Regions from separate parts of the Streptomyces sp. RK9 genome, predicted to be linked through region 1. Evidence: riboswitches for the same ligand, from Rfam matches in the RefSeq annotation. Region 1 holds a riboswitch; each other region holds the start of a gene.
What was found. A riboswitch is a leader RNA that binds a small molecule or an ion and turns the genes downstream of it on or off. The one in region 1 is predicted to bind thiamine pyrophosphate.
Positions count from the first base shown of each region.

Region 2: linked by a shared signal. The riboswitch ahead of thiC (phosphomethylpyrimidine synthase ThiC) and the one ahead of thiO (glycine oxidase ThiO) in region 1 are both predicted to bind thiamine pyrophosphate.
Region 3: linked by a shared signal. The riboswitch ahead of AB6L24_RS33810 (thiamine ABC transporter substrate binding subunit) and the one ahead of thiO (glycine oxidase ThiO) in region 1 are both predicted to bind thiamine pyrophosphate.

Region 1 covers NZ_CP173703.1:2,266,801-2,277,205, reverse strand. The annotation lists gene AB6L24_RS09085 (hypothetical protein) at 1-572, opposite strand, end outside; gene metF (methylenetetrahydrofolate reductase [NAD(P)H]) at 618-1,538, opposite strand; gene thiE (thiamine phosphate synthase) at 1,698-2,369, opposite strand; gene AB6L24_RS09070 (Rv2175c family DNA-binding protein) at 2,440-2,805, opposite strand; gene AB6L24_RS09065 (NAD(P)/FAD-dependent oxidoreductase) at 2,981-4,207, opposite strand; TPP riboswitch at 4,290-4,403, shown strand; gene thiO (glycine oxidase ThiO) at 4,401-5,654, shown strand; gene thiS (sulfur carrier protein ThiS) at 5,651-5,872, shown strand; gene AB6L24_RS09050 (thiazole synthase) at 5,879-6,673, shown strand; gene pknB (Stk1 family PASTA domain-containing Ser/Thr kinase) at 7,225-9,285, shown strand; gene AB6L24_RS09040 (deoxyribonuclease IV) at 9,447-10,355, shown strand.
Region 2 covers NZ_CP173704.1:969,766-980,170, forward strand. The annotation lists gene hisC (histidinol-phosphate transaminase) at 1-514, opposite strand, end outside; gene AB6L24_RS24470 (LacI family DNA-binding transcriptional regulator) at 999-2,120, shown strand; gene AB6L24_RS24475 (metallophosphoesterase) at 2,875-3,924, shown strand; gene AB6L24_RS24480 (hypothetical protein) at 4,170-5,063, shown strand; gene AB6L24_RS24485 (VWA domain-containing protein) at 5,367-6,809, opposite strand; gene thiC (phosphomethylpyrimidine synthase ThiC) at 6,892-8,673, opposite strand; TPP riboswitch at 8,666-8,820, opposite strand; gene AB6L24_RS24495 (YibE/F family protein) at 8,892-10,286, shown strand; gene AB6L24_RS24500 (SsgA family sporulation/cell division regulator) at 10,359-10,405, opposite strand, start outside.
Region 3 covers NZ_CP173704.1:3,043,569-3,053,973, reverse strand. The annotation lists gene AB6L24_RS33825 (maleylpyruvate isomerase family mycothiol-dependent enzyme) at 34-825, opposite strand; gene AB6L24_RS33820 (ABC transporter ATP-binding protein) at 935-2,002, opposite strand; gene AB6L24_RS33815 (ABC transporter permease) at 2,002-3,612, opposite strand; gene AB6L24_RS33810 (thiamine ABC transporter substrate binding subunit) at 3,687-4,769, opposite strand; TPP riboswitch at 4,855-4,961, opposite strand; gene rlmN (23S rRNA (adenine(2503)-C(2))-methyltransferase RlmN) at 4,986-6,092, opposite strand; gene AB6L24_RS33800 (phosphatidate cytidylyltransferase) at 6,171-7,307, opposite strand; gene frr (ribosome recycling factor) at 7,355-7,912, opposite strand; gene pyrH (UMP kinase) at 8,058-8,816, opposite strand; gene tsf (translation elongation factor Ts) at 9,045-9,881, opposite strand; gene rpsB (30S ribosomal protein S2) at 10,036-10,405, opposite strand, start outside.

The DNA.
Region 1 (10,405 bases):
GTCAGCGGGTCCTGCTGGTCGTGCTGGGCCTGGGCGCCCTGCGGGTCGTACGGCGGGTAGGCGTCGAAGCCGTAGCCGTCACCGGCGGGGGCCTGGGCGTACGCCGCGTCGCTGTAGACGCCGTACTGCCCGGTGTCGTCGGGCATGGGCTCGGTCTCGTACACGCCGGGTCCGGAGGCCTGCTGCTCCAGGACGTCGGCGGCGGGCGCGCCGGACTCGGCGGCGGCAGCGGCGTCGTACTCGAGGTCGGAGACCTGGAGCGTCGGTTCCGCGGGGGCGCCCCGGGTGATGGTCTTGCGGCGCCTGCTCGCGCCCGGCTGGCCGCCGAGCGCCCAGCCGGTCGAGAAGCCGCGGCGGAACGACAGCGTCACATACGTCTGTCCGGTGGCGAACGCGATCGCGCCGACGGCGATGACGACCACCGACGGCATCAGGACGCCGAGGACGACACCGAGGAAGCCGACGAACGCGAGCAGCCGCCAGCGCAGCCGCGCCTTGTACTGCAGCAGCACCTCGCCGAGCAGCCACAGCGCGACTCCGCCGAACGCGATGTAGAGGACCGTCCAGCCCATGTACGCCCCTCTCCCCTGCGGCCGCGGCCCCAGGGGTACGACCGGTCAGGCCTGCTGGTGGTGCAGGCCCAGGTTTTCGTAGATCTCCAGCGTCGCCGTGGAGTTGTTCAAGGTGATGAAGTGCAGCCCCGGCACTCCCTCGGCCAGCAGCCGCGCGCAGAACTCCGTCGCGAACTCGATGCCAATGGAGCGTACAGCCGCGGGATCGTCTTGGGACCTGAGGATCCGCTCTTTCAGTTCCGGCGGGAAGTCCGCGTTGCTGAGCTGCGGCAATCGCTCCAGTTGGCGCACGTTCGTCACCGGCATGATCTCCGGGATGATCGGCGTCCCGCAGCCCGCCGCCTCGACGCGGTCGCGCAGGCGCAGGTATTCCTCCGGGTGGAAGAACATCTGGGTGATGGCGTAGTCGGCGCCCGCGCGGCACTTGTCGACGAAGTGCTCGACGTCGGCCTCCCAGCTGTCCGAGCGGGGGTGCATCGCGGGGAAGGCGGCGACGCCCACGCAGAAGTCGCCGGACTCCTTGATGAGGCGTACCAGCTCGGCGGCGTAGGTCAGCCCCTCGGGGTGCTTGACCCACTCGCCCATCGGGTCGCCGGGCGGGTCGCCGCGCAGCGCGAGCATGTTGCGGATCCCGGCGTCCGCGTACTGTCCGATGATGTTGCGCAGTTCGGCGACGGAGTGGTCGACGGCGGTGAGGTGGGCGACGGGCGTCAGGGTCGAGTCGGCGACGATCTGCTGGGTCTCGCGCACCGTGCCCGCGCGCGTGGAGCCGCCGGCACCGTACGTCACGGAGACGAAGCTGGGTGCGACGGCCTCGACCCGGCGCAGCGAGTTCCAGAGGATCCGCTCGCCCTTGGGGGTCTTCGGCGCCGAGAACTCGAACGAGTACGTGGTCTTGCCGGTCGCGAGCATGTCGCGCACGGTGCGTGCGCGGTCAGTCCTGGTGGAAGCAGTGCCTAGGGCCATACCGGCAGGTTAGCCAGGCTGGGGCGGTCGCCCAACCGCACGTTGGTCATTTGTCCCGTTAGTCGGTTTGTTGTCCACGCATCGGACACCATGGGGGTGTTGCTCAAACAGGCGTACGAATGCGGGGCCGGGCGCACAGGAGTGCGGGCGCGGCCGCCGTCAGACCGCACGCAGGCGCTTCGCGAAGTCCGCCGCGGCGGCGCCGGGGTCGTCCGCCTCGGTGATGGCGCGGACGACCACCACCCGGCGCGCGCCCGCCTCGACGACCTCGTCCAGATTGCGCGCGTCGATGCCGCCGATGGCGAACCACGGGCGGTCGGTGCCGAGCGCGGCCGTGTACCGGACCAGGTCCAGGCCCGGGGCGTGGCGGCCCGGCTTCGTGGGCGTCGGCCAGCACGGGCCGGTGCAGAAGTAGTCCACGCCCTCCTGGACGGCGGCCGCCGCGGCCTCGTGCTCGGCGTGCGTGGAGCGGCCGATCAGGACGTCGTCGCCGGTCGCGCCGAGGATGGCGCGGGCCGCGGGCACGGGCAGGTCGCCCTGGCCCAGGTGCAGCACGTCGGCGCCCGCGGCGTGGGCGACGTCCGCGCGGTCGTTCACCGCGAGGAGCTTGCCGTGGCGGCGGCATGCGTCCGCGAAGACCTGGAGGTGCTCCAGCTCCTCGGCGGCCTCCATGCCCTTGTCGCGCAGCTGCACGATGTCGACACCGCCCGCGAGGACGGCGTCGAGGAACTCGGGGAGGTCCCCCTGGCGCTTGCGCGCGTCGACGCACAGGTAGAGCAGGGCGTCGGCGAGCCGGGCGCGCGCGGAGGCGCCCGCCGTGTCGGTGGCCATGAAGAGGTCCCCCCGTGTCGGTGGCGTACGGGCCGCGGCCGCGGCCCGTACGCCGGACGGTTGTTTCAGGTCAGACGGCGAGCGCCTGCGCGCGGCGCTTCACCTCCGTCCCGCGATTCTCGCTCAGGGCCTGCGCGGGGGTGCCGGGCAGGGTCGGGTCGGGGGTGAAGAGCCACTCCAGTGCCTCTTCGTCGGTGAAGCCGTCGTCCCGCAGGAGGGTCAGGGTGCCTACGAGGCCCTTGACCACCTTGTCGCCGTCGATGAAGGCGGCGGGCACCTGCAGCGCGCGGTTCTCACCGCGGCGCACGGCGATCAGCTGGCCCTCCTTGACCAGCTGGCGCACGCGCGTCACCTCCACGTCGAGCATCTCTGCGATGTCGGGGAGGTGCAGCCAGGCGGGGACGAGAGCATCGGTCTTTGCGTCAATCTCGGTCACGGATCAAGCGTGCCATTTCTGGCCGGGGGCCGGTAGCGGGGGTGGGGTGCCCTTGCGCCCCACGGTGCCCCATGGGGGTATCGGCAGCTGGAGTGGTCCTTGAGGTGACCCGGAACCGGGGGCTGTGCCCACGGGGTGGTGGCCCCCGGACGAGGGCCACCACCGAGCAGACGGGTCAGGAGGTGGTGGCGCGTTTCAGGGGGGTCGACGGGTCCGCCGTCAGGGTCGGGTCCATGCGGGCCCCGGCCTCGATGAGCTTGCGCCCCTGGGCCAGGTCGCGGGGCCGCCCCACCGCCAGGAGAGCGGTCAGGGCGCCGCCCCGCAGCCAGCACACCGACCAGGCCGGGTCCCCGGAGGCGCCCCGCCAGACCAGTTCGTCGCCGGGTGCGTGATGCCCCGCGTACTGGACGAAGCGCCCGAACTGCTCGGACCAGAAGTACGGCACGGGGTCGTAGGCCGTCGGGCTCTCCCCGACGATGTCGGCGGCGACCGTGCGCGGCCCCTGGACGGCGTTGTCCCAGTGGTGCACGAGCAGCCGCTCCCCGTACCGCCGCGAGGGGAAGGACGCGCAGTCGCCGACCGCGTACACGTCGGGCACGGACGTGCGCAGACGCTCGTCGGCGAGCACCTCGCGGTGGGCGCCGAGTGCGATCCCGGAGCCCGCGAGCCACGCCGTTGCGGGCCGCGCCCCGATGCCGACGACCACGGCCCCCGCGGGCAGCCGCGTGCCGTCGTCGAGGAACACCGCACCCGGCTCGACGCGCTCCACGCGCGCGTGGGTGCGCAGTTCGGCCCCTGCGTCCGCGTACCAGGCCGCCATCGGCGCCGCGACCTCGGCGGGCAGCGCGCCCGCGAGCGGCCGGTCGGCGGCCTCGACGACGGTCACCGAGCAGCCCGCCTCCCGCGCCGCCGTGGCGAACTCGGCGCCGATCCAGCCCGCGCCCACGACCACGACGTCGTGCTGCTCGGCGAGGACGGGCCGCAGCCGTTCGGCGTCGTCGAGGGTGCGCAGCAGGTGCACGCCCGGGACGCCCTCGGAGCCGGGCAGGCTGATCGGTTCGGCTCCGGTCGCGAGGACCAGGCTGTCGTACGCGACCGGGCCCGCCTCGGTGTCGAGTTCGTGGTCGGCCGGGCGGACGCCGGTGACGTCGACGCCGAGCCGCAGGTCCACGCCCAGGGCGTCGAAGTCGATGTCGAAGGCCGAGCCCTCCGCCTTGCCGAGCAGCACCGCCTTCGACAGCGGCGGCCGGTCGTACGGCTGATGGGGCTCCGCGCCGATCAGCGTCACCGTGCCCGTGAACCCCTGCTCGCGCAGCGCCACGGCGGACTGCACCCCGGCCATCCCGGCGCCGACGATCACCACGCGCCGCCCCGACTCCACCCGCTTCTGGTCCTCGCTCACCCGATCAACTGTAGGACGGCGCCCCCACCCGCGGACACGACGGGCTTAACCGCCCGCGGGACGACGGGCTACGCTGACCGTGCAGAGCACTCGCGGGAGCCCGGACGCACCGGGCTGAGAGGGAGGCTGGGACGGCCTCCGACCGTACGAACCTGATCCGGGTCATGCCGGCGAAGGGAGGGGCTGGACGCCCATGCGTTCCCGTACGAATGCAGCACCACGCACGAGCACGAGTACCGGTACAGGTACAGACGTCCTCGTCATCGGTGGTGGGGTCATCGGACTCGTCACCGCCTGGCGGGCCGCGCAGCGCGGTCTCGCCGCCACCGTCGTCGACCCCGAGCCCGGCGGCGGCGCGGCGCAGGTCGCGGCGGGCATGCTGGCCGCCGTCACCGAACTCCACCACGGCGAGCAGACCCTGCTCGGCCTCAACCTCGCCTCCGCGCGCCGCTATCCGGACTTCGTGGCCGAGCTGACGGAGGCGACCGGGCACGACGTCGGCTATCGCGCGTGCGGCACGCTCGCCGTCGCCCTCGACTCCGACGACCGCGCCCACCTGCGCGAACTCCACGCCCTCCAGCAGCGGTCGGGGCTCACCCCGGAGTGGCTGAACGGCCGCGAGTGCCGCCGTCTCGAACCGATGCTCGCTCCGGGGGTACGGGGCGGGCTGCGCGTCGACGGCGACCATCAGGTCGACCCGCGCAGGCTCACGGCCGCCCTCGTCGTGGCCTGCGAGCAGGCCGGGGTGACGTTCACGCGCGCGTGGGCGCGGGAGCTTTCGGTGGTGCGGGAGCGGGCCACCGGCGTCGTCCTCGCCGACGGCACCGCGCTGGCCGCCGGGCAGACGGTGCTCGCCGGGGGCAGCCTCAGCGGGCGGCTCGCGGGGGTGCCCGCCGACGTGCTGCCGCCGGTGCGGCCCGTGAAGGGGCAGGTGCTGCGGCTCACGGTGCCCGGGCGGTACGCGCCGTTCCTGCACCGCACCGTGCGGGCCGTCGTCCGCGGCAGCCACGTCTATCTGGTGCCGCGCGTCAGCGGTGAGCTGGTCGTCGGCGCGACCAGCGAGGAACTGGGCTGGGACACCACGGTCACGGCGGGCGGCGTGTACGAACTGCTGCGCGACGCCCACGAACTCGTACCCGGCATCACGGAGCTGCCGCTCACGGAGACCCGCGCCGGGCTGCGGCCCGCGTCCCCCGACAACGCGCCCCTCCTCGGCCCCACCGCGCTGCCCGGTCTGCACCTGGCCACCGGCCACTACCGCAACGGCGTCCTCCTGACACCCGTCACCGGGGACGTCATGGCGCACGCGCTGGCCACGGGTGAACTGCCGGAGGTGGCACGGGCGTTCACACCGGCCCGCTTCACGAACCTCCCCCACCCACCCTCCGCACCCACCGCGCCCACCGGCCCCACTTCCCCCAAGGACCTCACGGAGCTGTCCGCATGACCACGCCGTTCGCCGTATTCGCCGTCTCCGTCAACGGAGAAGTACGAGACGTGGCCGCCGGGACCACGCTCGACACCGTCGTCGCCCAACTGTCCACCGCGCACTCCGGTGTCGCCGCCGCGCTCAACGAGACCGTCGTCCCGCGCGCGGAGTGGGCCACCACCGCGCTCAGCGACGGCGACCGCGTCGAAGTCCTCACCGCCGTCCAGGGAGGCTGACGCGACATGGCGGACGACCCCTTCGTCATCGGCGGCCTCACCCTGTCGTCGCGACTGATCATGGGTACGGGCGGTGCGCCCAGCCTCGACGTCCTGGAGCGGTCCCTCGTCGCCTCCGGTACGGAGCTGACGACCGTCGCGATGCGGCGGCTCGACCCGGGTGTGCAGGGCTCCGTGCTTTCCGTCCTGGACCGGCTCGGCATCCGGGTCCTTCCGAACACGGCGGGCTGCTTCACCGCGGGCGAGGCCGTCCTGACCGCGCGGCTCGCGCGCGAGGCCCTCGGCACGGACCTGGTGAAGCTGGAGGTCATCGCGGACGAGCGCACGCTCCTGCCCGACCCGGTGGAGCTCCTCGACGCGGCCGAGGTCCTCGTCGACGACGGCTTCACCGTGCTTCCGTACACCAATGACGACCCCGTGCTCGCCCGGAAGCTGGAGGACGTGGGCTGCGCCGCCGTCATGCCGCTCGGCTCGCCCATCGGCTCCGGGCTCGGCATCCGCAACCCGCACAACTTCCAGCTCATCGTGGAGCAGGTGAGCGTGCCGGTGATCCTGGACGCAGGGGCCGGTACGGCGTCGGACGCGAGCCTCGCGATGGAGCTGGGCTGCGCCGGGGTGATGCTCGCGTCGGCCGTGACGCGGGCCCGTGAGCCCGTCCTCATGGCCGAGGCGATGCGCCACGGCGTCCTGGCGGGGCGCCTGGCCCACCTCGGCGGCCGCATCCCCCGCCGCCACTTCGCCGAGGCCTCCTCCCCCACGGACGGCCGCGCCGCCCTCGACCCCGAACGCCCGGCGTTCTGACGTCCCACCGCCCGGCAACCCCACGCCCGCGCTGCGCGCGGCCCCTCCCACCCGCCCACCCGTGACCGTTGTCCCCGGGTGCACCCCGAGCGCCCGTTGCGAGGGCGGGGCGGAGGCAGCCCGCGGCCGGGCCGGGGGAGGAGCAAGGCGAGGGGGCAAGCACAGGGGTAGAGCTGGGCGGGGGCGGAAGCGGAGTGGCAGCCGGGGAAGGGGCCGGCCACACACCAAGGACAAGGGGTGGGTGGGAGTCACCCGGCAGGGCGGCCTTGCTCCGGGGAGCAAGGACAAGGGGTGGGTGGGAGTCGCCCGGCAGGGCGGCCTTGCTCCGGGGACGACAGTCACGGGCGGGCGGGTGGGAGAGGCCGCGCGCAGCGCGGGCTTGGGGTTGCCGGGCCTCCGCCCCGGCCGACCCGAGCCGGCCGGCCCGAGGCGCCCCCGCCCGACACCCCCGGGCACGGCCCGGTTCGGCCTCGGTCACAGGTGCGCTGCAGTCTCGCTGGTCCGGCGCCCGCGAGGGCGGGGCCCGGGGTGGCGCCTCGTAGACTCCCCCCGTGGACACGACCCTCAAGGACCCCCTCGTCGGGCAGGTGCTCGACGGCCGTTATCGCGTCGACGGACGGATCGCGGTCGGCGGGATGGCCACGGTCTACCGGGCCGTGGACACCCGCCTCGACCGCCTGCTCGCCCTGAAGGTGATGCACCCGACGCTGGCGGCCGACGCCTCGTTCGTCGACCGCTTCATCCGCGAGGCCAAGTCGGTGGCCCGCCTGGCGCACCCGAACGTGGTCGGGGTCTTCGACCAGGGCACCGACGGGGCGTACGTGTATCTGGCGATGGAGTACATCGCCGGGTGCACGCTCCGCGACGTACTGCGCGAGCGCGGCGCCCTGCGCCCCCGCGCCGCCCTGGACATCCTGGAGCCCGTGCTCGCCGCCCTCGGCGCCGCGCACCGCGCCGGGTTCGTGCACCGCGACATGAAGCCGGAGAACGTCCTGATAGGGGACGACGGCCGGGTGAAGGTCGCCGACTTCGGGCTCGTACGGGCCGTGGACTCCGTCACGAACACCACGGGCACGGTCCTCGGCACGGTCTCCTACCTCGCCCCGGAGCAGATCGAGCAGGGCACGGCCGACACCCGCGTCGACGTGTACGCCTCCGGCGTCGTCCTCTACGAGATGCTCACCGGCGCCAAGCCGCACCAGGGCGACTCCCCCGCCCAGATCCTCTACCGGCACCTCAACGAGGACGTACCGCCGCCCTCCGCGGCCGTACCGGGCCTCGCCTACGAGCTCGACGAACTGGTCGCGTCGGCGACCGCCCGCAACCCCGACCTGCGCCCCCACGACGCGGTGGCCCTCCTCGGGCAGCTGCGCGAGGCGCGGTTCGCGCTCACCGAGGCGCAGTTGGACGCGATACCCCCGCAGGCCCGCGACACCGAGAGCCAGAACGGCCGGCAGGATCAGGGCGGGCAGAACGGGCACGGTGGCTCCGAGGACCGTACGAGCGTCCTTCCGCGCGCGGCCCGCTCCGTACAACTGCCCCTGCCCACCACCGAAGAGCCCGAGCACCCCGCCGCCACCCGGAACCTCCGCGGCTCCCTGCGGCAGGAACCCGGCCCCCGGCAGGACGGCCTCAGCCACACCAGCGTGCTGCGCACCCCGCCGCCCGGGCCACCCCCTTCGGCAGCCCCCTCCTCCCCCGTGGCACGGCTGCGGCAGCGCCTCAACACACGCCGCGGGATCACCGCCGTGATCGCCGCCGTCCTGCTGGCCCTCGGGCTCGGCGCGGGCGTCTGGTACATCAACTCGGGGCAGTTCACAGAGGTCCCGGCGCTCCTGGCGAAGACGGAGGCCGAGGCCCGCAAGCGCCTCGACGGCGCCGGTCTCGACGTGCGCAAGGTCAAGCGCGCCTACAGCGACACCGACAAGCGCGGCACGGTCATGGCGACCGACCCCGGCGTCGGCGACCGCATCCGGCACAACGGCAAGGTGACGCTGACCGTCTCCCTCGGCCCGGAGACCGTCAAGGTGCCCGACCTCGAGGGCACGCCCCTGGACGAGGCGAAGGACAAGCTCGACGACGCGGGCCTCGGCGCCGGCATGGTCACCAAGGCCTTCAGCGAGGACGTCGACAAGGGCGCCGTGATCAGCACGGACCCGGGTGCGGGGAAGGTCCGCAAGGCGGGCTCGGCCGTCGCGCTCGTCGTCAGCAAGGGCCGCCCGGTCGAGGTGCCGGACGTCACCGGCGACTCGGAGGGCGACGCCCGCGCGGAGCTGGAGGACGCGGGCCTGAAGGTGCGCATCGCCCCGGAGCGGGTCACCTCCGACGAGGACAAGGGCACGGTCGTCGAGCAGTCCCCGAGCGGGGAGAAGACGATCGCCGAGGGCGACACGGTCGAGCTGACCATCTCCAAGGGCCCGCCGATGGTCGAGGTCCCGGACGTCGAGGGCATGAGCGTCGACGACGCCAAGGACGAGCTGAAGGCGGCTGGCTTCGAGGTCGACGAGGACCGCGGGCTGCTCGACATCTTCGCGGACAAGGTGAAGGACCAGTCGGTGGACGGCGGCGACAAGGCCCCCAAGGGGTCGACGATCACCATCAAGATCGGCTGAGGCAGGGACGGAGGACCGGGGCGGGGGGGGCCCGGGCCCCCCCCCCCCCCCCCGGACCCCCCCCCCCCCCCCCCCCCCCCCCCCCCCCCCCCCCCCGCGGGGGGGGGGGGGGGGGGGCCCCGCGCCCGGCCCCGCCCCCACCCCGTGCCACCCTGGACCGGGTGAGCACCGAGAAGTCCCCCGACTCCCCCAGCACCCCCGAGGCCGCCCGGGCCCGCCGCAACCCCGTCGGCAGCCACGTCCCCGTCGCGGGCGGCCTCGCCTCCGTGGGCCTCGCCTACGCGCGCGACCTCGCCGCCGAGACCGTGCAGGTCTTCGTGGCCAACCCGCGCGGCTGGGCGACCCCGCCCGGGAACCCCAGGCAGGACGAGGAGTTCCGGGCCGTCTGCGCGGCCGAGGGCATCCCCGCCTACGTACACGCCCCCTATCTGATCAACTTCGGCTCGCACACCGAGGCGACGGTGGAGAAGTCCGTGGAGTCGATGCGGCACTCCCTGCGCCGCGGCCGCGAGATCGGCGCGCTCGGCGTCGTCGTGCACACCGGTTCGGCGACGGGCGGCCGGGAGCGGAAGGTGGCGCTGCGCCAGGTGCGGGAGCGGGTGCTTCCGCTGCTCGACGAGCTGACCCACGACGACGACCCGTTCCTGCTCCTGGAGTCGACCGCCGGGCAGGGCGCCTCGCTGTGCTCGCGCACCTGGGACTTCGGGCCGTACTTCGAGGCCCTGGACGCCCACCCGAAGCTCGGCGTCTGCCTGGACACCTGCCACATCTTCGCGGCCGGGCACGATCTGGCCGGGCCCGGCGGCATGAAGCAGACCCTCGACCTGCTCGTGGACACGGTCGGCCCCGGCCGGCTGAAGCTGGTGCACGCCAACGACTCCAAGGACGTCGTCGCCGCCCACAAGGACCGCCACGAGAACATCGGATCCGGCCACATCGGCGCCGACCCGTTCCGCGAGCTGATGACCCACCCGGCGACCGAGGACGTACCCCTGATCATCGAGACGCCGGGCGGCAAGGAGGGACACGCGGCCGACGTGGCCCGCCTGAAGGAGCTGCGGGACGCCTGATCCTTCCCGTCGGCACCACCACAGGACCCCGCCGGACACCGGCCCGGAGC
Region 2 (10,405 bases), on a different replicon from region 1:
CGACCGTGCCGGTGGGGTTGTTCGGGTTGCAGACGAAGATCAGGCGGGTGCGGTCGGTGATCGCGTCGGCCATCGCGTCGAGGTCGTGGACCTCACCCGGCGCCAGCGGCACCATCACGGACTTGCCGCCGCCGACCGTGGTGACGACCGGGTACCCCTCGAAGGACCGCCAGGCGTACACCACTTCGTCGCCGGGCGTGACCGTCGCCGTGACCAGCTGCTGGGAGAGGCCGACCGAGCCGACGCCGGTGGCGACGTGCGAGACGGGCACCCCGAAGCGGTCCGCGATCTCGTTCAGGAGACGGTCGCAGCCGTAGTCCGGGTAGCGGTTGAAGGAGCCGGCCGCCGCGACGGCGCGCTCCATGACGCCGGGGAGCGGCGGGTAGGGGTTCTCGTTGGAGGACAGCTTGTACACGACGGGGCCGCCGCCCTCGCCGGTCTCGGCGTTCCTGCCCGGCTTGTAGGCGGGGATACCCTCCAGCTCGGCGCGCAGCCTGGGGCTCGTCTCGCTCACCGCGGTCCTCCTCGTGATCATCCGGTCTTCAATGATTCTCACCCTATGAGGATTCGGCGCCCCTGCGAATGGGGTGACGGCTCCCGGCTGGGCAGGACGCCCCCGGGGCCGGGCGGCGACAGGTTTGAGCCGCGACCGCACGGGGCCCACTGCCACCGTACGCATCAGCCGCCGGGGACGTACACCGGAAGCCGTCTCCGGGGGGCGGCAGCGCACGAAACAGGGGGAGCGCTCCTGGCAGCGGCGCGCGCCGGTGGCTCACTCCGTGGCGCGCATCACCCGTGAAGGTGAGTTGAGACCTCTTCGAGACCTCGGCCATTTGGCAGGCCCCTGCGCGACGACAAGGGAGCGATACCTCCCTGAACGCCCAACTCCCTTTGTTTCGAAGGTCATTGGGCGTTTTCCGCCATGCAGAAACGTGCCTGTCAATGGGTGCATATGCGTCCGCACTACCCACCCTCATGAGCCCTACTATCGGCTCGCCATGACAGCAGCAGGGAAGCACCAGGTGAGCCGAGCGGAGACCGCCCGCCGGGGCAACCGGCAGAGCCGAGCAGGCATCAGAGACGTCGCCGCCGCAGCCGGTGTCTCGATCACGACTGTCTCCGACGCACTCAACGGCAAGGGGCGGCTGCCCGACGCCACGCGACGCCATGTCCGCGAGGTCGCCGACCGCCTGGGCTACCGCCCGTCGGCCGCGGCCCGAACACTCCGTACCGGAAAGTCGGGCCTCATCGGCCTCACCGTGACGACGTACGGGGATGAACCTTTCACCTTCACGGAATTCGCGTACTTCGCGGAGATGGCGAGAGCGGCGACCTCGGCCGCCCTCGCCCGGGGCTACGCCCTGGTCATCCTCCCCGCCACCTCGCGCCGCAGCCCGGTCGACGTGTGGTCGAACGTCGCCCTCGACGGCACCGTCGTCGTCGACCCCTCCGACCACGACCCGGTGGTCAGCGAGCTGGTGCGGCAGGGGCTTCCGGTGGTCTCCGACGGGCGGCCCGCCGGGTCGCTGCCGGTCACGGCCTGGGTCGACAACGACCACGAGGCCGCGGTCCTGGAGATCCTCGAACACCTCGCGGCCGCCGGGGCGCGCCGCATCGGCCTCCTCACCGGCACCACCACGGACACCTACACCCGCCTCTCCACCACCGCCTATCTGCGCTGGTGCGAGCGCGTGGGCCAGGACCCGGTCTACGAGTCCTACCCCGCGCACGACCCGTGCGCGGGCGCCGTCGCCGCCGACCGGCTGCTCGCCAGGCCCGACCGGCCCGACGCCGTGTACGGCCTGTTCGACCCGAACGGCACCGACCTGCTCGCCGCGGCCCGCCGCTACGGCCTGCGCGTACCGGACGACCTGCTGCTCGTGTGCTGCAGCGAGTCGACCGTCTACGCCACCACCGAGCCGCCGATCACCACGCTCTCCCTGAAGCCCCGGCGGATCGGCACCGCCGTCGTCCAGCTCCTCATCGACGCCATCGAGGGCCTCGACGCGGGCCGGCCCATCGAGCAGGTGATACCGACCGAACTGATCGTGCGCACCTCGTCCGAGCGACGTCCGCCACGTACGACGGTCAGCCCGCCGCGGTCGCCCGGCCAGGGCTGACCTCCCCGACGACCGGCCCGGGGCCCGCGACCTGCGGGAAAAGAGGGGGAAACCTCGGGCCAATTCGGGAGAAAACCTCGGTGAACTGGGGCTCGGCACCGATTCACCACCCCTGGTGCACCACACAGAGACAGCCGCATTCCTATGATGGGCGGACGACACCGCGGGCCACTGCGACCAGGCAGTCCGATCCCGGTGCAGATGCGGCGCGATGGTGGTGGAGGGGTCGATGACTCAGGGGGCCGGTCAGGGACCCGAGGTGCGGACGGCGACGCTGCGCGACTTCCGCGTGCCCGCGTACGTCTATGAAGGCGTCCGTGAGACCGGCCGGGCCGTGTCGGACGGCGACCAGGCCCAGGAGTCCCTGGGCGCGGAGCCTGCCGCGGGCGCCGAGTCCGCGGGCGAGCGGGTGCCTCCGGCCGCCGGGCAGGCTCCCGTTGGCGCTCCCGTCGGCCGTCAGGCCCCGGTTTCCGGACAGGGGCAGGCGGCGCAGGTCGGGCACGGCCCCGGGGTGGGTCAGGCTCCCGTCACTGGGCAGGCACCCACGGCTGTGGGTCGGACTCCCGCCGCCGGGCAGGCGCCCGCCGCCGTAGGTCAGGTTCCCGCCGCCGGCCAGGCCCCCGCCCCCGGACACACCGCCCCCCACGCACCCACCCGCCTCGCCGCTCACGTCCCCGCCCAGACCGGTCCGGTGGATCCTCTCGGCGCCGCCGCCCCCGCCCCCGTACAGACGCAGCCGTCGGCCGCCCGGCCCGTGGAACAGCACCCCGTGGAACAGCGGGGCCCGGCGCACACCGTGGCGCACGCCGCTCCCACGCGCCCCACGGCGCAGAACGCGCCCGCGCACCCCGGCTCCGCCGGCGAGGCCCCGGACGGCTACACGCCGACCGAGCGCGACCTGCCCATCATCAACCGCGGCGACACCGTGCAGGTCGAGGTGCGCGAGATGCCCGAGCCGCCGCCCGCGCCCGACGCGGAGGGCATGGGTCCGCTGTACGTCGTCGGCGACGTGCACGGGTACCTGGACGAGCTCGTCGCCGCCCTCGCCGACGAAGGACTGATCGACGCGGACGGGCGCTGGGCCGCGGGCAACACCCGGCTGTGGTTCCTCGGCGACTTCACCGACCGCGGGCCCGACGGCATCGGCGTCATCGACCTGGTCATGCGCCTGTCCGCCGAGGCCGCCGCGGCGGGCGGCTACTGCAAGGCCCTCATGGGCAACCACGAGCTGCTGCTCATCGGCGCCAAGAAGTTCGGCGACACCCCGGTCAACTCCGGCGCGGGCACGGCCACGTTCCAGGCCGCCTGGCTCCTGAACGGCGGTCAGAAGACCGACATGGAACGCCTGGAGGACCACCACCTGCAGTGGATGGCGCGCCTCGACGCCATCGAGGAGGAGGACGGGCATCTGCTCGTGCACTCCGACACCACCGCCTACCTCGACTACGGCGACTCCATCGAAGAGGTCAACGACACCATCCACGAGGCGCTGACCCGCAACGACGCCGACGAATACTGGGACCTGTTCCGCAAGTTCACCAAGCGCTTCGCCTTCCGCGACGACTCAGGACCCGCGGCCGTACGCGAACTCCTCGACATGTACGGCGGCACCCGCATCGTCCACGGCCACAGCCCCATCCCGTACCTCCTCGGCGAGGTCGGCTCCGAGTACGACGGCGACGACGACGGCCGCCCCGTCATCGAGGGCCCGCACGTCTACGCCGACGGCCTGGCCATCGCCATGGACGGCGGCGTGACCATGGCCGGAAAGCTGCTGGTCTGCCAACTCCCGCTGGCGAACTGAACGTTCACGAGTCATCCCACGCGCGGACTCGCACAGGCATGCGCGCGTGAACCCGTACGACTGAACGTTCACGCGGCACGTGCCGCGTTAGCAGGATCTCGCTGGCCAGCGGGCCAATTCTTCATAACCCCTGTCACCGCGTGCCGTCACCGCTCTACCATCGCCTTATCCGTAGCAGGCTCCCCTCCGTTTCTGCCCGACGGCTCGTAGCCATGCGAGCCCCAAGCCCTACGGAGCATCGGGGGATGCACATGAACAGCGCTCCACACCTGCTCAATGAGGACCGTCCCCAGTACGAGCGGGTCCTCGATGAGGCGCTGCGCACCGCACCGAACCGCCCGGAGCTGGCCGCGGTGGGCCAGCGACTCAACCCCGAGCAACTGCGCACGATGGCTCTCAACGCCACCGCACTGATCACGGCCGCCGCCGCGACCGAGTATCACCACTACGTGAAGGTCCGTGAGGAACTGCGCGACCCCGGACCCTCATCGTCCACGTCGATCCGTGAAGGGAACGGATCCAGTTCCAGTTCCAGCTCGACCGAGTCCGGCTCCGGCGGAATCGGCCTCGCCACCACCATGGGCGAGGTCACCGAAACCGCGGGCGCCGGACTGGTCGCCGTGATCGCGGTGCTCGCGCCCGTCCTCGCCGGGACGGCCGCCGCGATCTTCCTGCTCGTCGGCTACATCCTCAAGATGCTCGACCCCGAGCCCGCCTTCGCGGACACCCTGCTCACCGCCGGGTGGCTGTTCGGCGCGCTCACGGCAGGCGCCATCCTGGTCGCCGCGGTCGGTCTGCTCATCACCGCCCTGCGCAACGGCTCCACCTCGCTCCAGGCAGGCTCGCACCATGAGCGGAACGAAGAGGTGGACCGGGCCAGGGAAGCCTGGTGCCAGGCACTGTTGGAGCGCGGCATCCTGCCCTTCCTGCACGAGGCGCTGACGGCCCCGGACACCAAGACGGCGTCCGCGGCCCGCGCGTCCTCGGCGGGACAGGCCGGACGCATGCCCCAACTCGGCTATCACAGGCCAGGATTCAGCAGCCCGGACGGCGGCTCGACGACCGGGACGCGCCCGAGCTACAGCAGCCCGGACTTCTCCAGTCCGGACTACGGCGGCCCGGAGCATCCACCGGAGTAGCCCGGACCCCGCGGACCCTCCGCGAGGCCGCCCGGCGACTGGATCAGGCCGGTCGCCGGGGGACATGAACCGGACGTCGGTCAGTCAGGGACCGGCACCGGAGAGGACGGCCGGCAACGGCGGCCGGCCGGTCGAACACGGGCCGGAAGCCCCCGGCATGGGGCTTCGGTGCGCCGCTGTCGGCGGACGGCGGCGCGAAGGCCCGCCCTCGCCGCGCAGGCGGCCCCGCGTGGGTCCCCCTGTGCCCCCCTGCCCTCAAAGCTCCCTGGTCTCAGGGCTCCCTGGTCTCAGGGCTCCCCTTCCTCAGATGATGCCCTCCCGCTTCGCGGCCCTCATCCAGTCCGGGAACTCGGAGAGCAGCCGGTCGTACAGCTCCGGATCGGGCACCGTGCTGATGTCGTCCACCGCGAAGAACCCGACGTTGTCGACGCGGCGGCCCGGCAGCGTGTCGAACCGTTCGAGCACCCCGTAGTTGGACTTGCCGAGCCCCACGAACTGCCAGAAGATCGGCTCCTCCACGGCGTCCCTGAGCTCCCGCTCGATCTCGTTGTTGCGGTAGACGCCCCCGTCGGAGAAGAAGAGCACCAGCGTGGGCGCGGCGGCCGGGTTCTCCCGTACGTACGCCCGGACCTGGGCGATCACCCGCTGCTCCTCGTTCTGGATGCCGACGTCCCGCATGTCGACCTGGTCGTCCCGCAGGCCCTTCTTCCGCTTGCCCCGGCGGAAGATGCCGACCTCCCCGACGCGGACGTGGAACTTCAGCCAGTCCGGCAGCTCCCCGAGCCGCAGATCGGGCAACCGCGCGGGGTGCGAGGCGAACGTCCAGGCCTGCATCTCCCCGTCGTCGTCCAACTGCGCGGCCACGGCGGCCATCCGCTCCACGACATCGGCCACGATGCCCTTGGAGTACAGGAACGACATGGAACCGGAGGCGTCGAGCACGAGGATGACGCGCGCGGTGACCCCTTCAGCCCCACGCTTGCGCAGGCTGACGGCCACCTGCTCCTTGCGCAGCGAGAGGCGCTTGCGCATGTCGACGGGGAGCAGCTCCTCGCCCTTGGTGAGGCGGGGGGTGGAGGAGGGGGGTGAGGGGGTGGTCGGGGCGGCGGGGGTGATGGGCGGGGCCGGGGCTGCAGGAGGTGCGGGGGCAGGGGGCGCCACCGGAGGCGCGGGAGCCGCCGGGGCAACAGGCTGCGCCGGAGCGGCCGGCTCCTCCTCGTCCACCGTGATGCCGAAGTCGGTGGCGAGCCCGGCGAGCCCGGAGTCGTACCCCTGACCCACCGCGCGGAACTTCCACTGCCCGCCCCGCAGATACAACTCGCCACCTATGAACGCCGTCTCCGACGTCGCGGTCATCTCGAAGCGGGCCAACTCGCTCCCGGTGACGGAGTCGAGCAGCCGCAACGTGAGCCCGGTGAGCTGCCCGAACGTCCCCCCGTCGGCCGAGGCGCACAGCAACACCCGCTCGACGCCGCTCTCCAGGGACCGCAGATCCACCTCGACCGTGTCCGTGGTGACGCCGGCGGCACTCTGCTTCCCCAGGTGCCGCACGGCGCCGGACGCGTGCCGCGGCTGGTTGTAGAACACGAAGTCAGCGTCGTCACGCACGCGTCCGGCGGCGGTGAGCAGCAGCGCCGAGGCATCGGCGGTGGGCCCACCGGGCCCCTCACCCCAGCCGAGCTCCGCACGCACCGCCGCCGACCCGACGGGAAGATTGGCACCCTTGCTCAAGGAACTGGCAGTCATACGCCCAGTCTGCCGATCCCCCCAGCCCGGGGAAACCGCCTTCCACCAATCACCGCCCGCTTACCGCCCCCGTCCGCCCCGCTCACTCGGCCAACGGCAGATACACCCGGTTCCCCGCGGCCGCGAACTCCTTCGACTTCTGTTCCATGCCCTCCTCGATCTCCGTCTTCGTCGTGCCGTGCTCACGGCGAATGTCCTGGGAGATCTTCATCGAGCAGAACTTCGGCCCGCACATCGAGCAGAAGTGCGCCGTCTTCGCGGGCTCGGCGGGCAGCGTCTCGTCGTGGAACTCCCGGGCCGTGACCGGGTCGAGGGCCAGGTTGAACTGGTCCTCCCAGCGGAACTCGAAGCGCGCGTCGGAGAGGGCGTCGTCCCAGTCCTGTGCGCCCGGGTGACCCTTGGCGAGGTCCGCCGCGTGGGCCGCGATCTTGTACGTGATGACGCCGGTCTTCACGTCGTCGCGGTTGGGCAGGCCGAGGTGCTCCTTGGGCGTGACGTAGCAGAGCATCGCCGTGCCCCACCAGCCGATCATCGCGGCGCCGATGCCGGAGGTGATGTGGTCGTACGCGGGCGCGATGTCCGTGGTGAGCGGGCCGAGCGTGTAGAACGGCGCCTCCTCGCAGATCTCCTGCTGGAGGTCGATGTTCTCCTTGATCTTGTGCATCGGGACGTGACCGGGGCCCTCGATCATCGTCTGTACGTTATGACGCTTGGCGATCTGGTTGAGTTCCCCGAGCGTGCGCAACTCCGCGAACTGCGCCTCGTCGTTGGCGTCCGCGATCGAACCGGGGCGAAGGCCGTCGCCGAGCGAGTACGTCACGTCGTACGCCGCGAGGATCTCGCACAGCTCCTCGAAGTGCTCGTACAGGAAACTCTCCTTGTGGTGCGCGAGGCACCACGCCGCCATGATCGAGCCGCCGCGCGAGACGATGCCCGTCTTGCGGTTGGCGGTCAGCGGGACGTACGGAAGGCGCACGCCCGCGTGCACCGTCATGTAGTCCACGCCCTGCTCGGCCTGCTCGATGACCGTGTCCTTGTAGATCTCCCAGCTCAGCTCCTCGGCCCGGCCGTCGACCTTCTCCAGGGCCTGGTAGAGCGGCACGGTGCCGATCGGCACGGGGGAGTTGCGCAGGACCCACTCACGGGTCGTGTGGATGTTGCGCCCCGTGGACAGGTCCATGACCGTGTCCGCGCCCCACTGGGTCGCCCAGGTCATCTTGTCCACCTCCTCCTCGATGGAGGAGGTGACCGCGGAGTTGCCGATGTTGGCGTTGACCTTCACCAGGAACTTCTTGCCGATGACCATCGGCTCGATCTCCGGGTGGTTCACGTTCGCCGGGATCACGGCACGGCCCGCGGCGACCTCGGCACGCACGATCTCGGGGTCCATGTTCTCGCGGATCCCGATGAACTCCATCTCGGGTGTGATCTCGCCGCGACGGGCGTACGCGAGCTGCGTCACCACCTGACCCGCGCGGCCCCGGCGCGGCTGGCGCGGGCGGCCGGGGAAGACCGCGTCGAGGTTCTTGAGCCCGCCGCGCGGCGAGGTGTGCTTGATGCCGTCGTCCTCGGGACGGGGCGGGCGGCCCGCGTACTCCTCGGTGTCGCCGCGGGCGATGATCCAGTTCTCCCGCAGCGGCGGCAGACCGCGGCGGACGTCCGTCTCGGCCGACGGGTCGGTGTACGGACCCGAGGTGTCGTACAGCGTGACCGCCTTGCCGTTGGTGAGGTGCACCTGGCGGACCGGCACCCGCAGGTCGGGGCGCGAGCCCTCGACGTACGCCTTGTGCCAGCCGATGGACTTCCCGGCCTCCGCGCCCTCGGGCGTGCTTGAGGCAGGCGTGCGTGCGTCCTTGATGGTCATGAGACCTACTCCCTACGCCGGCATTACCCGGTAACAGGTTCGGCGGTCGACGCAGCGGCTTCCGTACGGTACGAACCGGTTCGTGGCCGTTCGTACGGAGGTCAGCGCCCTCTCAGCCCGGTGCTCCGAGCTCCCGCGATTGCAAAGGTGCCTCCACGCTAGCGTCCTGTCGGGCGCGGTGAACAGAGGGCCCCCACCGTTCTTGCGATGATCGGGCCGTGACCACCACACAGCCGCCCACCGGACCCCCCGCCCAGGAGCCGCACGGCCACTCCCACAGCCACGGCCCCGCAGCCCCCGTGTCCCAGCATCTGCGCAAGGTCATCGCCGCCGTCCTGATCCCGTTCGCCACCGCGGTCCTCGTCGGCCTCGTGGTGCTGTGGCCCGGCGGGGCCCCGGCCCACGAACGCACCGGAGTCGGCTTCGACCGGCAGACCCAGTCGGCCACCGTGACGAAGCTGGAGAAGCTCCCCTGCAAGGACCTCAACGCCTCGCAGACCCCGCCCAACGGCGACACCTCCACCGCCGAGGGCCAGTCCGCCCAGTCCCGCGCGGAGGGCACCTGCGGCCGGGCCACGGTCAAGGTCACCAGCGGCCCGGACAAGGGCCGCACCTTCACCGAGATCGTCCAGCCGGACTCCCCCCGGCAGCTGCGCGCGGGCCAGGACGTGGTGGTCGCCTATGAGCCCAAGGCCCCCAAGGACCTCCAGTACTCGGTCACCGACGTGAACCGCAAGCTCCCGATGGCCCTGCTCGCCGGCATCTTCGCCCTGGCCGTCGTCGTGGTGGGACGGCTGCGCGGCGTCATGGCCCTGGTCGCCCTCGCGGTGAGCTTCCTGGTCCTGACCTTCTTCATCCTCCCCGCGATCCTGCAGGGCTCGAACCCCCTGGTCGTCGCCGTGATCGGCGCGAGCGCGATCATGCTGTGCGCGCTCTACATGTGCCACGGCCTGACGGCGCGCACCTCGGTCGCGGTGCTCGGCACCCTGATCTCCCTCCTGCTCATCGGCCTGCTCGGCTCCCTGTTCATCGGCTGGGCCTCCCTGACCGGCAACACGGACGACAACACCGGCCTGATCCACGGTCTCTACCCCGACATCGACATGAGCGGCCTGCTGCTCGCGGGCGTCATCATCGGCTCGCTCGGTGTCCTCGACGACGTCACCGTCACCCAGACCTCCGCGGTCTGGGAGCTGCACCAGGCCAATCCGTCGATGGGCTGGCGCGGCCTGTACCGCGCGGGCATCCGCATCGGCCGCGACCACATCGCCTCGGTCGTCAACACCCTCGTCCTCGCCTACGCGGGCGCCGCCCTCCCCCTCCTGCTGCTCTTCTCCATCGCCCAGAGCAGCGTGGGCACCGTCGCCAACAGCGAACTGGTCGCCGAGGAGATCGTCCGCACCCTCATCGGCTCCATCGGCCTCGTCGCCTCCGTCCCCGTCACCACCGCCCTCGCGGCCCTGGTCGTCTCCGCCGACCGCTCAGGCCCCGGCCCCGCCCCGGCAGAGCCCCCCTCGGCCCCGCCGTCCGGCACCGCGCCCACCGCTCCCTCTGCCCGCCCTGCGCCTCGCCGCCCCTCCCTCGCCGGGAAGGGCCGCCGCCGCAAGACGTGACACTCTGCGACGGCGATGCCATGAAATGCCCCGAACTGCCGACAGTCAGGGCCTGCGAGGAACCGCCGCCCCTCAGCCCGCGCTCTGCTCCTCCGCGAGGATCCGGTCCAGGGCCTCGT
Region 3 (10,405 bases), on a different replicon from region 1:
CATGGGCGGATGCTGCCTTCCGCAGCATCCGCCCTACCCGAACGAGGCCCGCTCCAGCCAGAACTCCAGCAACTCCCGGTCCCCCAGCACCTCGACGCGCCCGGAGTCCAGCCCCCGCCGCCGGTAGAAGGCGAGCAGAACCTCCGTGAGCGGCCCCCGAACGGCGACGTCGGACTTCTCATGGGCCCGCCGCCACACCACACCCTCCTCGGCGAGCTCCACCACCCACTCCGCGTCGAGCGAGTCCTCCGCGTCCACCGCGTGGAGATGGAGGGTCCGCCCACCCCCACGCAACTCCGTGGCGTTGTCCGACAGATTGGTCCGCTGGACGTACTGCACGATCTCCAGCCACTCGTCGATCGCGTCGGCCGCCACCTCGGGCGCGACGACGTACTCGACGCCCGCGGCGATCGCCGCGTCGGCCCGGTGCACGGCCACCTCGTGCGTCATCCGCCGCGCCCAGAACTCGGCGGTGTGCTCCGCCGCCCACGTCCACACGGCGGTTTCCCCCGTGGCCCCCGCGAAGGCCGTGTCGATCAGCTCCGCCGTCTCGGCGAGCCACGCGTCGAGCGCGGCCGGATCGTCGTCGGAGGGCCCCTCGAAGTCCGGGACGTCCGACTCGGGGACGTTCTTCTCGGCCCGGGTCCGCACATGCGCCTCGACCCACCGCACGGCACCGCCGGTGTGCCGGGCGAGCTGCCCGAGGGTCCACTCGGGGCAGGTCGGCACGGTGACCGTCAGGTCGGCCCCGGCCAGGGTCTCCCGGAACAGCGCCAGTTGGCGGCCGACTTCGGCGCGGTAGCGGTCGTAACCAAGTCTCGTCATGGCCGAACCATAGATCGGCGTCTGCGCTGATGACAGCCCCATTTCCGGTACGGCGGCCCCACCCCGGCGCACACCCGGCGCACCCCCGCGGGCCCGCCCCAGCCGCCCCTCAGCCAAGGACCACCACGTCACCCGAGTCGAAGGCGACCCCCACCGTCTCCCCCACAGCGGGCGCGTCCCGCAGCGCGCACGCCGCTTCGAGCCTCGGCCCGCCCGGGGGCTCCAACTGGAGGGCGACGTGTGTGCCGCGGAACGTACGCGCGGCGACCACGCACGCGAGCCCGTCCCGCGCCCCCACGAGCCGCACCCCGGCGGGCCGTACGAGCAGCCGGCACGCGCCCTGCCGGGTCCCTTCGGGCACCGGCACCTTCCCCCACACCGTGTCCGCCGCCTCGCCGGTGACGGTCGCGTCGACCACGTTGTCGAAGCCGAGGAAGCGCGCCACGAACTCGTCGGCGGGGTTCCGCCACACCTCGAGGGGCGTGCCGGACTGGGCGATCCGCCCGTCCCGCATCACCACGACCCGGTCGGCGAGCGCGAACGCCTCGCCCTGGTCGTGCGTGACGGCGAGCACGGTGGTGCCCAGTTCGTCGAAGAGTTCGCGGAGTTCGACGACGAGGCGTTCGCGCAGGGAGCGGTCGAGCTGGCCGAGGGGTTCGTCGAGCATGAGCAGGCGGGGGCGCGGCGCGAGCGCGCGGGCGAGCGCGACGCGCTGCTGCTCGCCGCCGGACAGCGCGGACACGGCCCGCTTCTGCGCGCCGGGCAGCCCCACCAGGTCGAGCAACTCGGCGACCCGCAGGGCCTGTTCGGCACGCGGGACGCCGTGCATGCGCAGCCCGAAGGCGACGTTCCCCGCCACGTCCCGCTGCGGGAAGAGCTGGTGGTCCTGGAACATCAGGCCGACGCCCCGCTTGTGCGCGGGCACCCCGCCCTGGTCGCGCCCGCCGAGCACGACCCGCCCGCCGTCCATGCCCTGGAGCCCGGCCACGACCCGCAGCAGCGTCGACTTGCCGCTGCCGCTCGGCCCGAGCACGCACACGATCTCGTGCTCGGCGACGTCGAGGCCGACGCCGTCCAGGGCCGCGCGGGCCCCGAACCGCACCGTCACGTCCTCCAGGCGCAGCAGCGCGTCGGCGGCGGCCCCGGTCGCCCCGGGCTTCGCCTGCGTGGCCGTCATCAGAACTCTCCCGTCGTACGTTCCGTGCGCAGCCGCTCAAGGAGCAGCAGCGACACCGCGCACACCAGCATCAGAATCGTCGACAGGGCCATCGCCTGCCCGTAGTTGAGGTCCCCGGCGCGTCCGAGCAGCCGTGCCACGGCGACCGGCAGCGTCGGGTTGTCCGGCCGGGCGATGAACACCGTGGCGCCGAACTCGCCGAGCGACACGGCGAAGGCGAAGCCCGCGGCGATCAGCAGCGCCCGCCTGACCAGCGGGAAGTCGACCTCCCGCCAGGCCCGCAGCGGCGAGGCCCCGAGCACGGCCGCGGCCTCGCGCAGCCGCCCGTCGACCGCGCGCAGGACGGGCAGCATGGTGCGGACGACGAACGGCACGCCCACCAGCGCCTGCGCGAGCGGCACCAGGAACCAGGACGCCCGCAGGTCGAGGGGCGGCTCGTCCAGCGTGATCAGGAAGCCGAAGCCGACGGTCACCGCGGACACGCCGAGCGGCAGCATCAGGAGCGCGTCGAACCCGCGCACGAGCCGCCCCGCGCGCCGGGTGAGCGCGGCCGCCGCGAGTCCGCCGATGACCACCGCGATGGCCGTGGCCACGACGGCGTACCGCAGGGAGTTCCCGATGGCGTCGATGGCCGGGACGAGGAACGCCCCGCCGTCGGCCGACCGCAGCGTCTCGTAGTACAGGAATCCGAATCCGTCGGGCCCGTCGAACGACCGCTGCACCAGGACGCCGAGCGGCAGCAGGATCAGCAGGGCGACGGTCAGGAGCACGAAGCCGAGCAGGCTCCACTGCCCGGCGCCGCGCGGCCGCCGGACCGTCGCGGAGGCGTCCACCAGCTTCAGCGCGCTCTCGCGCCGGCGCACGGTCCAGGCGTGCACGGCGAGGACCGCGCCGACGGCCGCGAACTGCACGAGCGTGAGGACGGCGGCGGTCGGCAGGTCCAGGAGCTGCGCCGTCTGCCGGTAGATCTCGACTTCGAGGGTCGAGTACGCCGGTCCGCCGAGGATCTGGACGACACCGAACGACGTGAACGTGAACAGGAAGACCATCAGCGCGGCCGCCGCGACGGCGGGCGCGAGCGCGGGCAGCGTCACCGTCCGCCAGGCCCGCGCGCGGGACGCGCCGAGCATCCGCGCGGCCTCCTCCTGACGCGGGTCGAGCTGCGCCCAGAGCCCGCCGACGGTGCGCACGACGACGGCGTAGTTGAAGAAGACGTGCGCGAGCAGGATCGCCCACACCGTGGTGTCCAGGCGCATCCCCCACAGCTCGTCGAAGAGGCCGCCGCGCCCGATCAGGGCGAGGAAGGCCGTGCCGACGACGACCGTCGGCAGCACGAACGGCACGGTGACGACGGCCCGGAGGACCTGTTTCCCGGGGAAGTCGAAGCGCGCGAAGACGTACGCGCCGGGGAGCGCGACGAGGAGCGTGAGCGCGGTCGACGCGAGCGCCTGCCAGGTGGTGAACCACAGCACCTGCTGGATGTCGGACTGCCCGAGGACCTCGGTGATCCGCCCGAACCGCCAGCTCCCGTCCGGCTTCAGGCCGCGCGCGACGATCGCGGCGACGGGGTAGGCGAAGAAGACGCCGAAGAACGCGACGGGCAGGGCCATGAGGCCGAGCCGAGCCGCGCTTCCGCGCCACCCGCCGGAAAGACCCTTGCGGGCCTTCCCGGAACGGGACTCGGCTACTTCAGAACGAGCGAGGTCCACGACTTGACCCACTGCTCACGGTTGTCGGCGATCTTCTTGGGGGCCAAGGTCTGCGGCTTGTCGACCGTCACGCCGAACTTGCGGAACAGCTCGGGCGTCTCCGCGGCCTTCACCACCGGGTTCACGAACATCTGGAGCGGCATGTCGTCCTGGAACTTCTTGCTGATCATGAAGTCGAGGAGCGCCTTGCCGCCCTTCTCGTTCTTCGCGCCCTTGAGCAGGCCCGCGTACTCGACCTGGCGGAAGCAGGTGCCCGTGGCGACACCCGTCGGGGCCTCCTTGGGCTGCGGCTTGGCGTAGAGGACCTCGACGGGCGGCGACGAGGCGTACGACACGACGAGCGGCCGGTCGCCCTTGGCCTTCTTGCCGCCGGCCGAGCCGGAGAACTCCTCGTTGTAGGCCTGCTCCCAGCCGTCGACGACCTTGACGCCGTTGGCCTTCAGCTTCTTCCAGTACGACTCCCAGCCGTCGTCGCCGTACTTCGCGGCGGTGCCGAGCACGAAGCCGAGGCCGGGCGAGGACGTCGAGGCGTTCTCGGTGACGAGGAGGTTCTTGTACTGCGGCTTGATCAGGTCGTCGAGGGTCTTCGGCGGCGCCAGCTTCTTGTCGGCGAAGTACTTCTTGTCGTAGTTCACGCAGATGTCGCCGGAGTCGATGGGCGTGACGCCCTTCTCGCCCCCGGCGAGCCGGTACTGCGGCAGGACCGTGTCCGCGCCCTTGGCCTCGTACGGCTCGAAGACGCCGTTGTCGAGGGCCCGGGAGAGCAGGGTGTTGTCGACGCCGAAGAAGACGTCGCCCTGCGGGTTGCCCTTGGACAGGATCGCCTTGTTCACGGCCTGCCCGGCGTCGCCGTCCTCCAGGACGCGGACCTTGTAGCCGGAGGACTTCTCGAAGTCCTTCAGGACGCTCTTGGAGACGTTGAAGGAGTCGTGCGTCACGAGGGTCACGGACTTGGAGTCCGAGGCCTTGGAGCCGCTGTCCGAGCCGCACGCGGTGACCGCGACGAGCCCGAGGCCCACGGCAGCCGCGGTGACCGAGGCCCTCTTGATGGTGCTCACGAAAACATTCCTCCTGGAGTTGACCAGGAAGAGACGCGGCCCCGCCCGGGACCGACGGATCGGCGTCCCGGGCAGGGCGCAACAGCTTGAGTAGCGACCGAACTTCCTACCCAGAATGACCTGGGCGAGGTTCAGAGGGTCTGCGGCCGATTACCGCACTCTCAGCGCTGTGGCGCTCCCCTGTCGGAATATGAAGATGTACTGACGCCCGCCAGACTACCTCTCGGCCGCCGCGAGCTGCCCGCACGCCCCGTCGATCTCCTGGCCGCGGGTGTCACGGACGGTGACCGGCACTCCATGGGCCGCGATGGCCTCGACGAAGGCCTTCTCGTCCTCGGGCCGCGACGCCGTCCACTTCGAGCCGGGCGTGGGGTTCAGCGGGATCAGGTTGACGTGCACCGGCTTGCCCCTGAGCAGCCGCCCGAGCCGGTCGCCACGCCATGCCTGGTCGTTGATGTCACGGATGAGCGCGTACTCGATGGACAGGCGGCGGCCCGACTTGGCCGCGTACTCCCAGCCGGCGTCCAGGACCTCGCGCACCTTCCAGCGCGTGTTGACCGGGACCAGGGTGTCGCGCAGCTCGTCGTCGGGGGCGTGCAGCGAGATGGCGAGGCGGCACTTGAAGCCCTCGTCCGCGAACCGGTGGATGGCGGGGACCAGGCCGACCGTGGACACCGTGATGCCGCGCTGCGAGAGGCCCACGCCGTCCGGCTCGGGGTCGGTGAGGCGGCGGATCGCTCCGGTCACGCGGTTGTAGTTCGCCAGCGGCTCGCCCATGCCCATGAAGACGATGTTCGACAGGCGGGCGGGGCCGCCCGGGATCTCGCCGTCGCGCAGGGCCCGCATGCCGTCGACGATCTGGTGCACGATCTCGGCGGTCGACAGGTTCCGGTCGAGCCCGGCCTGGCCCGTGGCGCAGAACGGGCAGTTCATCCCGCAGCCCGCCTGGGAGCTGATGCACATGGTGACCCGGTCGGGGTAGCGCATGAGCACCGACTCCACCAGCGTGCCGTCGAAGAGCCGCCACAGCGTCTTGCGGGTGGTGTCGTCGTCGCAGCTGATGTGCCGCACGACCGACATCAGCTCAGGAAGCAGTGCCTCCTGGAGCTTGCCGCGCGCTCCGGCAGGGATGTCCGTCCACTGCTCGGGGTCGTGGGCGTACCGGGCGAAGTAGTGCTGCGAGAGCTGCTTGGCGCGGAACGGCTTCTCGCCGGTCGCGGCGACGGCTTCCTTCCGCTCGGCGGGCGTGAGGTCGGCGAGGTGCCGCGGCGGCTTCTTGGCTCCACGGGGGGCGACGAAAGTGAGTTCTCCGGGCTTAGGCATGGTTGAACCATTGTCCCAGAGATACGAAGAAGGGCCCGCACCCTGTGGATAACGGACCCCTTCGCACGAAACCGCAGGTCAGCCGGTGCCGACAAACGCCACAAGAAGCAGCCACACCACCGGGGCCGTCGGCAGCAGGGAGTCGAGCCGGTCCATGATCCCGCCGTGACCGGGCAGCAGCGTGCCCATGTCCTTGATGCCCAGGTCCCGCTTGATCATCGATTCGCCGAGGTCGCCGAGCGTCGCGCTCGCCGCCACCGCGAGGCCGATGAGCAGGCCCTGCCACCAGGTCCCGTCGTCGATCAGGAAGTGCATGCACAGCGCGCCCGCCGCCATCGCGAAGGCCACCGCGCCGAGCAGGCCCTCGCGGGTCTTGCCGGGGCTGATGCGGGGGGCGAGCTTGTGCCTGCCGAAGCGCCAGCCGATCGCGTACGCCCCGGTGTCGCTGACCACCGTGAGGACCAGGAAGGTCAGCACCCGCTGCGGACCGTCGTCCGCGGTGAGCATCAGCGCGACGAACGTCGCGAGGAACGGGACGTAGAAGGCCGCGAAGACACCGGCCGTGACGTCCTTCAGATAGCCCTCGGGCGGCTCGGTCATACGCCAGACGAGTACCGCGAGCGCGGTCAGCGCCATCGCCACCCAGGCGCCCTCTGCCCCGCGGACGTACCCGGCGACAACCATCGCGGCGCCGCCGACCGCGAGCGGTACGAGCGGCGCCTTGATGCCCTTGCGCTCCTCGAGGCGTGACGTCAGCTCCCAGAGGCCGACCACCACGGCGACCGCTATGACGCCGACGAAGACGGCCTTCACGATGAACAGCGAGGCCACGATGACCGCGCCGAGACCCACGCCGACGCCTATGGCCGCCCCGAGGTCACGGCCCGCGCTCTTCTTCTTCGGCGGGGCTGGGGCGGGCTGTGCTGCGCCGGTCATGGGCTCCTGCGGCTTCTGCGCGGGGTGCGCTGAGGGCGCGGGCGGCATCCCGTCACGGAACAGGGGGCCGCTCGGCTGAGCAGCCCCCCGGTCGTCGTCCTGGTGTCCGCCGCTCGCGGCTACGTCGGGAACGATGGGCATGGGCTGAGTCTCCGAAGGAGTCAGTGCATCCTGCGCATCGTATGCGGGACCCGCCGGGGCAGCACCCTGGACCGGTCCCTGGTCGGGCGCCCCCCAGTACCCGGCTCTGGACGGCGCCCCCCAGGAAGTGTCGTTCACGGAGTTCGGATTCCTCAGACCTAGATCGGACGTCGAGTCGGACTCGATCAGACCTCGAGCAGCTCGGATTCCTTGTGCTTGAGCAGCTCGTCCACCTGGGCGACGTACTTGGAGGTGGTGTCGTCGAGCTCCTTCTCGGCGCGACGGCCCTCGTCCTCGCCGATGTCGCCGTCCTTGATCGCCTTGTCGAAGGTCTCCTTGGCCTTGCGACGGATCGACCGGATCGAGATCTTGGAGTCCTCGGCCTTGGTCTTGGCGACCTTGATGTACTCCTTGCGACGGTCCTGGGTGAGCTCCGGGAAGGTCACCCGGATGATGTTTCCGTCATTGCTCGGGTTGACGCCGAGGTCCGAGTCGCGGATCGCCTGCTCGATGTTGCGCAGCGCGGTCTTGTCGAACGGGGTCACCACGGCCATGCGCGGCTCGGGCACCGAGAACGAGGCCAGCTGGTTGATCGGCGTCAGCGCGCCGTAGTAGTCGGCCACGATCTTGTTGAACATCGCCGGGTGGGCACGGCCCGTACGGATCGCGGCGAAGTCCTCCTTGGCGACCACGACGGCCTTCTCCATCTTCTCCTCGGCCTCGAGGAGGGTCTCTTCGATCACCACTTGCTCCTGCGTGTCTTGAGTAGGCCCGGCTTCCAAGGATCGGCCGGCTGCGTCGCGTCTCTTTCCTGCACGGTGTCCGACCGGCAGGGCTTTGTCCATCCCCTCGAGGGGGTCGTCCATCCCCTCGGGGGACGGACGTGGCTCAGGCCCGGGAGTCCTGCTCGCCCACGAGAGTGCCGATCTTCTCACCCTTGACGGCCCGCGCGATATTGCCCTCGGCGAGCAGTTCGAAGACCAGGATGGGCAGCTTGTTGTCCCGGCACAGCGTGACCGCGGTGGCGTCGGCGACCTTCAGGTCACGGGTGATGACCTCGCCGTACCCGAGGGCGTCGAACTTCACCGCGTCCGGGTTGGTCTTGGGGTCGGAGTCGTAGACGCCGTCGACACCGTTCTTGCCCATGAGCAGGGCCTCGGCGTCGATCTCCAGGGCGCGCTGGGCGGCCGTGGTGTCGGTGGAGAAGTAGGGCATGCCCATGCCCGCGCCGAAGATGACGACACGGCCCTTCTCCAGGTGGCGCACGGCGCGCAGCGGGATGTACGGCTCGGCGACCTGCCCCATGGTGATGGCGGTCTGCACGCGGCAGTCGATGCCCTCCTTCTCCAGGAAGTCCTGGAGGGCCAGGCAGTTCATGACCGTGCCGAGCATGCCCATGTAGTCGGACCGGGCCCGGTCCATGCCGCGCTGCTGGAGTTCGGCGCCGCGGAAGAAGTTGCCACCGCCGATGACGATGGCGATCTCCGCGCCGTCCCGTACGACGGCCGCGATCTCACGGGCGATCTTGTGCACCACATCGGGGTCGACGCCGAGTCCGCCGCCTCCGGCGAACGCCTCGCCGGACAGCTTCAGCAGGAAGCGCCCGGCTACTTTGCCGTCGTCACTCTTGGTGTCGGCCTTGGTCATGGAGTTCTCCTTGTGGTGCACATACGAAGAGGCCATTGCCGGTGGGGTGGTGTACATCCCATCTGCGGCAATGGCCTCCTCGTCAGATCTTGCGGTCGTCCGTCGCGTGCGAAGGCCGGTTGCTCCCGGTGCCTTCGCGTACGGCGTCACTCCCGTCGCGTACGCCGCCGCGCACGCGGGCGACCGCGGTAGACCCTAGCGGGGTCGACCGCCGATCGTGGTTCGGACTCAGATGCCGACCTTGATGCGCGAGAAGCGCTTCAGGGTGACACCGGCCTCGGCCAGGACCTTCTCGACCGACTTCTTGTTGTCCAGGGCGTAGGGCTGACCCAGGAGGGTGGCGTCCTTGAAGAAGCCGTTGACGCGACCCTCGACGATCTTCGGGAGCGCGGCCTCCGGCTTGCCCTCGGCGCGGGTGGTCTCCTCGGCGACGCGACGCTCGGTCTCGACGACCTCGGCCGGGACGTCCTCACGGGTGAGGTACTTCGGCGCGAAGGCGGCGATGTGCTGGGCGATGCCCTTGGCGGTCTCCGCGTCGGCCTTGTCCAGCTCGACCAGGACACCGATCTGCGGGGGCAGGTCGGGCATGGTGCGGTGCATGTACGCGAAGACGAAGCCGTCGCTGAACTGCGCGAAGCGGTCCAGGACGATCTTCTCGCCGAGGTTGGCGTTGGCCTCGTCGACGTACGCCTGGACCGTCTTGCCGGCCTCGATCTCGGACGCGAGCAGCGCCTCGAGGTCGGCCGGGCTGGTCTTGGCGATGTGGGCGGCCAGGGAGTTGGCCACCGACTGGAACTTCTCGCCCTTGGCGACGAAGTCGGTCTCGCACTTGAGCTCGACGATGACGCCGGTGGAGTTGTCGTCGGCGATGAGGGAGACCACGGCGCCGTTCTCGGCGGAGCGGCCCTCGCGCTTGGCGACGCCCTTCTGGCCCTTGATGCGCAGGGCCTCGACGGCCTTGTCGACGTTGCCGTCGGCCTCGTCGAGCGCCTTCTTGCAGTCCATCATGCCGGCGCCCGTGAGCTCACGGAGCTTCTTGACGTCAGCGGCGGTGTAGTTCGCCATGATTCTCGGAAGTCTTTCTCGAAGTCGAAGATCTACGGGTGAACGGCGGGGGCCGCGCTCGTGGCACGGACCCCCGCCGTCAGCAGCCGATGCTTCAGCAGCCGCCGCTGCTCGCGGCCGGTGTGACCGCGCGGTCGAGCGGCCGGCGCCGAAGTCAGGCCTGCTCGGCGTCCGCGGCCGGGGCCTCGACGGCCTCGGCCGGCTTCTCGTCGGCCTTCGGGGCCTCGACGGCCTCGACGGCCTCGGCGGCGTCGGCCTTCGGCGCCTCGTCGGCCTTGGGGGCCTCGGCGTCGTCGGCCTTCTTCTCGCCCTCGAGCAGGTCGCGCTCCCACTCGGCGAGCGGCTCGCCCGCGGCCTTCTCGCCCGGCTTGGAGTCACCGGTGGCGACGCCGGAGCGGGCGATGAGGCCCTCGGCGACGGCGTCGGCGATCACGCGGGTGAGCAGGGTGACGGAGCGGATCGCGTCGTCGTTGCCCGGGATCTTGTAGTCGACCTCGTCGGGGTCGCAGTTGGTGTCGAGGATG